DNA from 2 places in the Arthrobacter sp. NPDC057009 genome. Region 2 is predicted to be linked to the other one. Evidence: predicted binding sites of a transcription regulator. Region 2 holds the regulator's gene; the other holds the start of a gene.
The links. Region 2 encodes LexA, which represses DNA repair genes until DNA is damaged. Its sites were predicted from a motif close to TCGAACANNTGTTCGA; they were not measured.
Positions count from the first base shown of each region.

Region 1 (4,354 bases), on a different contig from region 2:
TTCCACTGTTCTTTATGGATGAGGTGGTGGTGGGCTGTGCAGAGGAGAACGCCGTTGTCGGTGCTGGTGGGTCCGCCTTGTGACCAGTAGGTGATGTGGTGGGCTTCGCACCAGGTGGCGGGGATGGTGCAGTTGGGGAAGGCGCAGCCTTGGTCGCGGGCGTTGAGGGCTTTGCGGATGTGGGGCGGGAAGATCCGGGTGGTGCGGCCGATGTCGAGGATGCGGCCTTGGCTGCTGAGGAGGACGGGGATGATGTCGGCGTCGCAGGCGATTTTGCGGATGGTGGAGGCGGTGACGGGGCCGGTGTAGGTGAAGGTCCCGCTGCCGGTGGGTGCGCCGGGTTGGCCGTTGAACCCGGCGCTTGCCCAGTTGATGCCTGGCGAATTGATGCCTGGCTGGTTGATGCCGGAGAGCCTGTTTGCGGGGGCGGGCTGGTTTTCGCCGCCGGGCCTCTTGTCCGGGCCGGTAGCCGAATCGGGCGAGGATCCGGCGTCGCCGGTTTGCCCGGTTTCCGTTGGCGATTCCGGACCGCTGGTTTGGCAGATGTCCGCGGTGGTGGCTGCGAGCGGTTCGGGAGGGCTGACCTGCCAGGTGCCCGGCAGGAGTGCTGGACCGGTGGCCGGCCAGCCGGGGGTGCCTGGTGGCTGGTTCGTGGTGGTGTGCCCGGTGTCGTTTGTTGGTGCGGGGCTGTTTGTTGGCCGGGTGCTGGCGCGGTTTCTGTTGTAGCGGGGGCCGTTGGCTGCGGTGGTTTGGATGCTGTTGAGGAGGTCCTGGTAGGAGACGGTGACCATGACCTGGGGGCGGAGTCCTCCGGTGGTGGGCAGGGTTCCGGTGGCGAGGGCCGCCTTGCTGGCGCCGACGAGGCCGTCGAGGCGTTGTTGGGCCAGGGTGCGCCGGTCGAGGTCCGGGAGGTAGGTGCTGTTGAATGCAGCGTCAAGATCGGAACCCGCCGTGGCGCTGCCCGTGTTTTCGCCGTCGCCATAGCTGTCGTTGCCGCCGCCGTCGGGGAGGTTGTTGCCGGCGCCGCTTCCGTTATTGTCCGCGGCGCTGGTGGTGTCGGGTGTGGTGGTGCGGGGGTTGGTGGCGGTGTTCATGACGGTGGTGAGGACTTCGTATTGGTCGGTGGTGGCGTGGATTTCGAGGTGGTAGAGGCCGCCGCGTTTGGGGCGGATGAAGACGCCTTGGCGGTGGCGGAGGTTTTCTTCGGAGGGTTCGGTGCCGTCCTGGTCGAGGGCGTCGATCCAGCGGTGGGCGATGCGGGTGAGGAAGTCCTGGTCGTTTTCGATCGCGGTTTGGGTGAGGTTGCGTTCCATTTTGGCGAGCGCGTCTGGATCGGGGATGTGGCGGACTTTGTCCAGGGCGGTGGTGATGGTGGTGCCGGCGCGGGAGGAGATGATCCCGGCGGTGAGCGCGGCCGCGGTTTCCTCGTGTATGGGCGGCATGGGCCGGCCGGCGAGTCCGGTGCGGGGGAGCACGTCGCCGGCCAGGGCGAGGCGGCGGCGTGCTTCGGCGCTGCTGATGCGAAGCCGGGTGCGGAGGAAATCAACCGTGTTGCGGGACCCGTCGTCGGCCGGGGACCATGCCACCGCACGGGTAGGGACCGTCAGCGGGTCAGCCGAAGACGGGGCCTCAGCAGGGCTGCCGACGGCGGCGGCCTGGGAGGGCTGAGCGTCTGGGGTTGCAGCGGTTTCGGGTTCATTGCCCCAGCCTGTGGTCCAGCCGGCCGCGCGGTTGGCTGCTTCGGCGGCGCTGATCGCCTCGGCCCGCGTGCGTTCCACGGCCGCGGCAGCCTGTAGCTGAAGGTATTCGATGCGGCGGGAGAGCTGTTCTGTGAGTTCTGCGAAGTCGGCTGCTTCAGGGAAACTGGCTGCGGCGAGCTCTTCCTCCGCCGCAGCGACTGCGGAATCCAGGAGCATCAGGCCCGCCCGCAGGTCAGCAGTTGCCAGCGCAGCGCCGCCGTCGGACGTGCCCTCGATACGGGCGCTGGACGGGGAAGCCGCGGCCGGAACGCTGTGAAGCCCGCGGCCCCGCAGCGGAGCAGCAGCATTCAGGCCGGAGACGTCAGTCCCGCCCGCGATGTCCGCTCCATGCTTCCCAATGGCTTCCATAGGACAACTGTCTCAGCGGGGACTGACATTTAAGGCCGTGATCGTGGCCAGGCTCGCCTTCAAGTCAGGGGAGGCGGCAGCACCGCCGTCGGACGAAGATGTGTCCGCAACGGCGGTGCCGGTTCCGGCTAAAGCCGGACGCCCGGAAGCGTGGACGCTGCGCATTGGGGCAGCACTCAGGCCGGGCACTGCTGCCCGGCCTGAGACGCAGCCTGCGTTTCCCCCGATAGCTTCCATAGGAAAACATTGTCAGAGGGGGCTGACATTTTTGCTTGTTGCCCACACCGCCTTGGATGCAGGCTTCAGCACCGAAGCTACTGTTTATTCGGATTCACGTTGGTGGTGGCACCGGCCTGACCGGTCTCCACGTCGGAGGTCCCCAGGTTCACCGTTTCCGGATGCGTGCTGTGGGCCGGCACGTGCGAGCTGTCCGCAGAAGTGCCGGCAGACGCAGAACCACTTGAAGCAGCATCAGAGTGTGTGTCGCGGTGCATGGCCGAGCCGAGAACGGTTCCCGCCCGGCGCGCGGCTTCCGCCAGCTGGTCCCCGACCTCCGGGGCCTTTTCCTTGACCGCTTCAGTAGCTGCCGTGACCTTGTCCTGGACCGGCTTGCTGTCCCAGATTCCTGCGGCCCGTGCTTTGAGCTTGTCGTACGCTGCCCGGCCGGACCTCGATCCGAGCACATAGCCTGCAGCGATTCCGGCGCCGAAGAGAAGTTTGGATTTCATGATGATCTCCTGCTCTTTAGGGGGATCTGTTCGGTTTTGGTTCAGCCCGTACGGGCCATGGGGGTGGGAAACCGGCCCCGGAGGTTCCCGGAGCCGGTTTCCGCACTGCTCCGTCTAGCGTGCGGTGCGCTTGGTAATCATGCCGTAGACCAGCAGGACAATCAGAGCGCCGCCGATCGCCAGCAGCCATGTGGACAGCGAGAAGAACTCGTTGACGCCCACGCCAAAGAGCGCGCTGCCGATGAAGCCGCCGAGAATAGCGCCCACCACACCGAGCAGCAGCGTGATGAAAATGCCGCCGCCCTGCCGGCCGGGGAGGATGGCCTTAGCGATGGCTCCGGCAATAAGGCCAAGAATCAGAAATGCGAAAAAACCCATTTTATCGTTCCTTCTTCATCTAAAGGAGTTACCCGGGTTGCCGGGTACGCTTCGTCCTTCTGCTCAATACTAATCATGCTTACTATTTTATTGCCAGTCGGCTTCCATCCGCCCCGCGGGGAGGATCCGCGGTAAGCCCGCGTCCGGCGCTATTCTTCAATGGCCCTGGACGTCCGAATTCACACCCGCCTCGGGGCCTTCATCGAGGGTGCTGATGGCGGTCAGGTCTTCGTCATCCAAGGCAAAGTCGAAGACATCAATGTTCTCCTTCATCCGCTGGGGATCAGCTGATTTGGGGATGGCCACGAGGCCCTGCTGGACGTGCCAGCGCAGCACCACCTGGCTCACTGTCCGCCCGTGTTTGCCGGCGATTCTGGCCAGTACAGGGGCCGACAGCAGCCCAGATCCCGCCCCCAGGGGGCTGTACGATTCTGTGGCGATCCCATGCCGCTCGTTGTAGATGCAGTCGGCGGAGCGGGTTACCGAGGGGTTGAGCTGGATCTGGTTCACGGCCGGCACAACATCCGTCTCCCACATCAGTTCTTCCAGGTGGGCTGGCTTGAAGTTCGAGACGCCGATCGAGCGGACCTTTCCTTCCCTTTGCAGCCGCTCAAAAGTTTTCCATGTGGAGATGAATTCTCCGCGGCGAGGGAGTGGCCAGTGGATCAGGAGCAAGTCCACGTATTCCAGGTTCAGGCGTTTCAGGGAACCTTCCAGGCCGGCTACGGCCTGGTCTCCACCCTGAAACTCCCCGTCCAGCTTGGTGGTGATGAAGAACTCGCTCCGATCCAGGCCGCTGGCCCGGATTCCGGATCCGACGCCGGCCTCGTTGCCGTATCGCACGGCAGTATCGATATGCCGGTACCCGGCTTCCGCAGCGCGTACGACGGCGTCACTCACCTCCCGGTCATTCAGCGGCCAGGTGCCCAGGCCAATTTGGGGAATCCGGTTGCCGTCGTTCAGCCCGATTAATGGTGCTTGTACCATGCCGAAGAGTCTTTCCTATCGGGGCCAGTTTGCCCAGACCCGTTTGCTATCTCCCGAGGTCAGGTCGGGAATGCCAATGGGCCTCCTGTTGTTACCATGAGCGCAAGGAGGCACATGCAGGTCTTGCTCAGTAGGCGCGCTGTGGTGGACGTT
Region 1 covers NZ_JBHUSB010000007.1:112,868-117,221, forward strand. The annotation lists gene ACFTR6_RS09615 (DUF222 domain-containing protein) at 1-2,108, opposite strand, end outside; gene ACFTR6_RS09620 (hypothetical protein) at 2,423-2,836, opposite strand; gene ACFTR6_RS09625 (GlsB/YeaQ/YmgE family stress response membrane protein) at 2,951-3,214, opposite strand; gene ACFTR6_RS09630 (aldo/keto reductase) at 3,371-4,201, opposite strand.
Region 1: a site for LexA is predicted at 2,201-2,216, ahead of ACFTR6_RS09615 (DUF222 domain-containing protein). Genes of this name have one in related genera too.

Region 2 (4,354 bases):
AGCGCCTTCGAAGGGCTGGCTGTGCTGCCCGAATACGATGTCGTGGTGGTGGACGAGGCCCACGAACTCCAGGACCGGGTGACCGGCGCGGTATCGGGGCAGCTGTCAGTGGCAATGGTCCATGCCGCGGCGTCCGGTGCCCGCAAGCACACGGGCATTACCGTTGACGCCCTCAACACGGCGGCCGCCAACCTCGAGGTGGCGCTTGCCGGAGTGCCTGGCGGCCTCCTGCCGAACGGCCTGAACGATGAACAGCTGGACTGTGTGGACCAGCTTCGTGAGGCCTGCCGTGCGGCGCTGTCTGATTCCAAGGGGGACAGCAACACAACGGCCGACGGCGGGCGGCAGCTTGCGCGGTCCCGCCTGCTGGTGATTTTGGAGCTGTGTGAACGGCTCATCGCCGCGCGGGAAAACCGCGAGGTGGTCTGGTTCTCACGGAACAGCACGTTTGATCCCCAGCAGGGATACTCGGCGCCCGACGAGACCGCCCCGGCACTGATCAACATCGCGCCGCTGAGCGTGGCCGGCCGGCTCCGGGAAGGCCTGTTTGCCGGGCATACTGTGGTGCTCACATCGGCCACGCTCGCCATCGGCTCCGCCTTCGAACCCGCCGCAGGCGGCCTGGGCCTGTTGGGCGACGGCGCGCCCAGCTGGACCGGCGTCGACGTGGGTTCGCCCTTCGACTATCCCCGGCAGGGCATCCTGTACGTGGCAGGCCACCTGCCGAAGCCCGGCCGCGGCACGTCGCCGGAGGCGCTCGACGAGCTCGAGTCACTGATCCGCGCGTCCGGCGGGGGAGCACTCTGTCTGTTCTCCTCCCGGCGCGCCGCGGAGGAAGCGGCAGATGCCCTGCGCATGCGGCTGGATGTGAGCATTCTCTGCCAGGGCGAATCCACCATGACGGCGCTGGTGAAGCAGTTCGCCGACGAACCGGACACCTGCCTGTTCGGCACGATGTCACTGTGGCAGGGCGTCGACGTGCCGGGCGGATCGTGCCGCCTGGTGGTGATCGACAGGATTCCCTTCCCGCGGCCGGACGATCCGCTGATGACCGCGCGGTCCCGGGCCGTCGCCCAGGCCGGCGGCAACGGCTTCATGTCGGTATCGGCCACGCACGCGGCCATCAGGCTTGCCCAGGGGGCGGGACGGCTCATCCGGTCCACGAATGACAAGGGGGTGGTGGCGGTGCTGGATTCCCGGCTGTCCACCGAACGCTATGGCGGATTCCTGCGCGCCGCCCTGCCGCCGTTCTGGCCCACCACGGACCGGAAGACCGCAGTCGCCGCACTGGAACGGCTGGCCGGCGCGCAGGCATAGCGAAGCCCCGGGCTGCTGATGCTGCCCGGGGCCAATGGAGTTTCTGCTACAGCGAGCTTGTGCGGCAGCGACCGGTGCTACAGCGAGCGGAGTACTGAAACCACCTTGCCCATAACCACCGCGTGGTCGCCCAGGATGGGCTCGTACTGGGTGTTCTGCGGGAGCAGCCAGGTGTGGCCGTCGCGCTGCCTGAAGGTCTTGACCGTGGCTTCATCGTCGAGCAGCGCGGCGACGATGTCACCGTTGACGGCGTCGCTTTGCCTGCGGACCACAACCCAGTCCCCGTCGCAGATGGCGGCGTCCACCATGGAATCGCCCGCGACCCTGAGCATGAACAGTTCGCCGTGTCCCACCAGCTGGCGGGGCAGCGGCATCAGATCCTCCACCATCTGGTCCGCGAGGATGGGGCCGCCGGCGGCGATCCGGCCGACCAGCGGCACCATGGCCGTGTCCATGGCGCTGGGCAGTTCTGTCACCGTTGCGCCTGCGGCTGTGCCTGCCGGGCTCAGGGCTGAGGCCTTGTCCGCGCCGCCAGGCTTTGCTGCCCGCGCATCCAGGGTCAGCGGCATCAGGACTTCCATGGCGCGCGGCCGTTTGGGGTCACGCCGCAGGTAGCCGAGCTTCTCCAGCTGGGAGAGCTGGTGGGTGACGCTGGACAGGCTCGCAAGGCCGACGGTGTCGCCGATTTCACGCATCGACGGCGGGTAGCCGTTCTCGTTCACTGAGCGCTGGATGGTTTCCAGAATCTTTTTCTGCCGGACTGTGAGTCCCTTAGGGGTCCGCTGAGACCGCGGGCTGCGCTGGGGAGCCTTGCCGTCAGAGGCCTGTGCTGCCATGTTCGCCAACGCCTTTCCGTTCCTCCCGGCCGCGGTAGCTGCAGTGGCCGGGAACTTCCGGCCTGAAAAATGTCAGACCCTGCTGATCAACTGCAGATGTGGTTGTTCTGTGATTTCCAACGTAGGCCAGCCATACAGCTTTTTCAAACATTTGTTCTAGCGAGTCTCGACTTAATTCGTTGATAGGTGCTAAAACTAGGAAAAGCAAAGTTCGAACATGTGTTCTAGTTAGGCTCGCTTGTCGGCCCGGTGTTCGAACTGTTTGTTCGAACGCGAGGCAGTACAACCGCGAGGCAGTACAACTTGGTCCAGGAGGGCTCACGCCATGTCAGCTTCAACACACGCCGCTTCAACACACGCCGCTTCACCGCGCGCCATTTCACCAACAGCCCGGTTCGCAGATTCCCGGGACAGTGGTAAGCCCGCCGTCCCGGCGAAGTCCGGTGCCGCATCCCGCCCGGGCAAGCCGCCGCGCCTCCGGCTCACGCGCCGCGGCCGCATTGTCCTGATCGGCCTGCCGCTTGTCCTGCTCGCCGCCCTCATTCTTTCCCTGGCAGGGCTCCTGAACTCCCCGGCCAAAGCGGCGGACAATGCCAGCGGACTGACCGTCACCCCAGCGGTTTCGGTCACGGTGCAGCCCGGTGAGTCCCTCTGGGCCATCGCCGGAAAGGTGGATCCGGACCGTGATCCCCGGGATGTCATCGCGGACATCGTCCAGCTCAACGATCTCCAGGCAGGCAAGGTCATGCCCGGCCAGCAGCTGTTTGTGCCGCGGAAATAAGGCGGCCAGAAGTGGGGCAGGGGTGCCTCAGCCGTCACAGTTTCCGGCCAGCCCTCCGGGTTCCTTAAACTGTCTTGGTGACTGACCAGCTTGAGCGACTGAACCGACTGCCCCTGCGGACCAACCTGAAGGGGCTGAGCCCTTACGGCGCCCCGCAGTTGGATGTGCCGATCCTGCTCAACGTCAACGAGAACACCCATGGCGTGCCCGACGATGTGCGGGCGGCCATCACCGCGGCGGTGAGCGAGGCCGCCGCCGGGCTCAACCGCTACCCGGACCGCGAATTCACGGAACTTCGGGAAGCCCTGGCGGAGTACCTGGGCCACGGGCTCAGCCCGGACAACCTCTGGGCAGCCAACGGCTCCAACGAGGTTCTCCAGCAGATCCTCCAGGCCTTTGGCGGCCCCGGCCGCACGCTGCTGAGCTTTCCCCCGACGTACTCCATGTACCCGCTCCTCGCCAGCGGCACGGACACCGCGTACATCGCCGGCAAGCGCGCCGATGACTACGGCCTCAGCGCCGAGTCCGCCGCCAGCCAGGTGCGCGAACTCCAGCCCAATATCGTCTTCCTGTGTTCACCCAACAACCCGACCGGTACCGGCCTGGGCCTGGATGTGGTCGAAGCCGTTTACGAGGCAGGTGAGGAAAGCCAGGCTGTCGTGGTCGTGGACGAGGCCTACCACGAGTTTGCGCACGACGGCACGCCCAGCGCCCTGACGCTGCTGCCGGGCCGGGAGCGGCTCATCGTTTCCCGGACCATGAGCAAGGCGTTCGCCCTGGCCGGTGCCCGCCTCGGCTACATGGCCGCGGCGCCGGAGGTGACCGACGCCCTCCGGCTGGTGCGCCTGCCGTATCACCTCTCGGCCGTCACGCAGGCAACCGCCCTCGCGGCGCTGCAGCACCGGGAGGCGCTCATGGCGGATGTGCAGGACATCAAGCGCCAGCGCGACCGGATTGTCGCCGAGCTGACGCGGATGGGGCTGCGGCCGGCGGCATCCGATTCCAACTACGTCTTCTTCGGCGGTCTGGAAAAGCCCCATGAGGTCTGGCAGGAGCTGCTGGATGCCGGGGTGCTCGTCCGGGACGTCGGCATCGCCGGCCACCTGCGGGTCACCGCCGGCACTGAGACGGAAACCACAGCCTTCCTGGAGGCGCTGGAAAGCATCCTGGCCAGGCAGGCCGCACTTCCGGCCTAAACTTGACTATGGACCATGACTGGTCCGCCCCCCATCCTCGTCAAAGGACACCTATCACCATGAGCGACACCGGAATCAAGGCTGCCGAGGCCCGGACTGCCCGCATGGAGCGCGAGACCAGCGAATCCTCCGTGCTGGTGGAGATCAACCTCGACGGCACCGGAGTGTCGGACATCAGCACCTCGGTCCCCTTCTATGACCACATGCTGACGGCGCTGTGCAAG
Region 2 covers NZ_JBHUSB010000023.1:42,011-46,364, reverse strand. The annotation lists gene ACFTR6_RS19110 (ATP-dependent DNA helicase) at 1-1,317, shown strand, start outside; gene lexA (transcriptional repressor LexA) at 1,395-2,153, opposite strand; gene ACFTR6_RS19100 (LysM peptidoglycan-binding domain-containing protein) at 2,479-2,934, shown strand; gene ACFTR6_RS19095 (histidinol-phosphate transaminase) at 3,012-4,130, shown strand; gene hisB (imidazoleglycerol-phosphate dehydratase HisB) at 4,190-4,354, shown strand, end outside.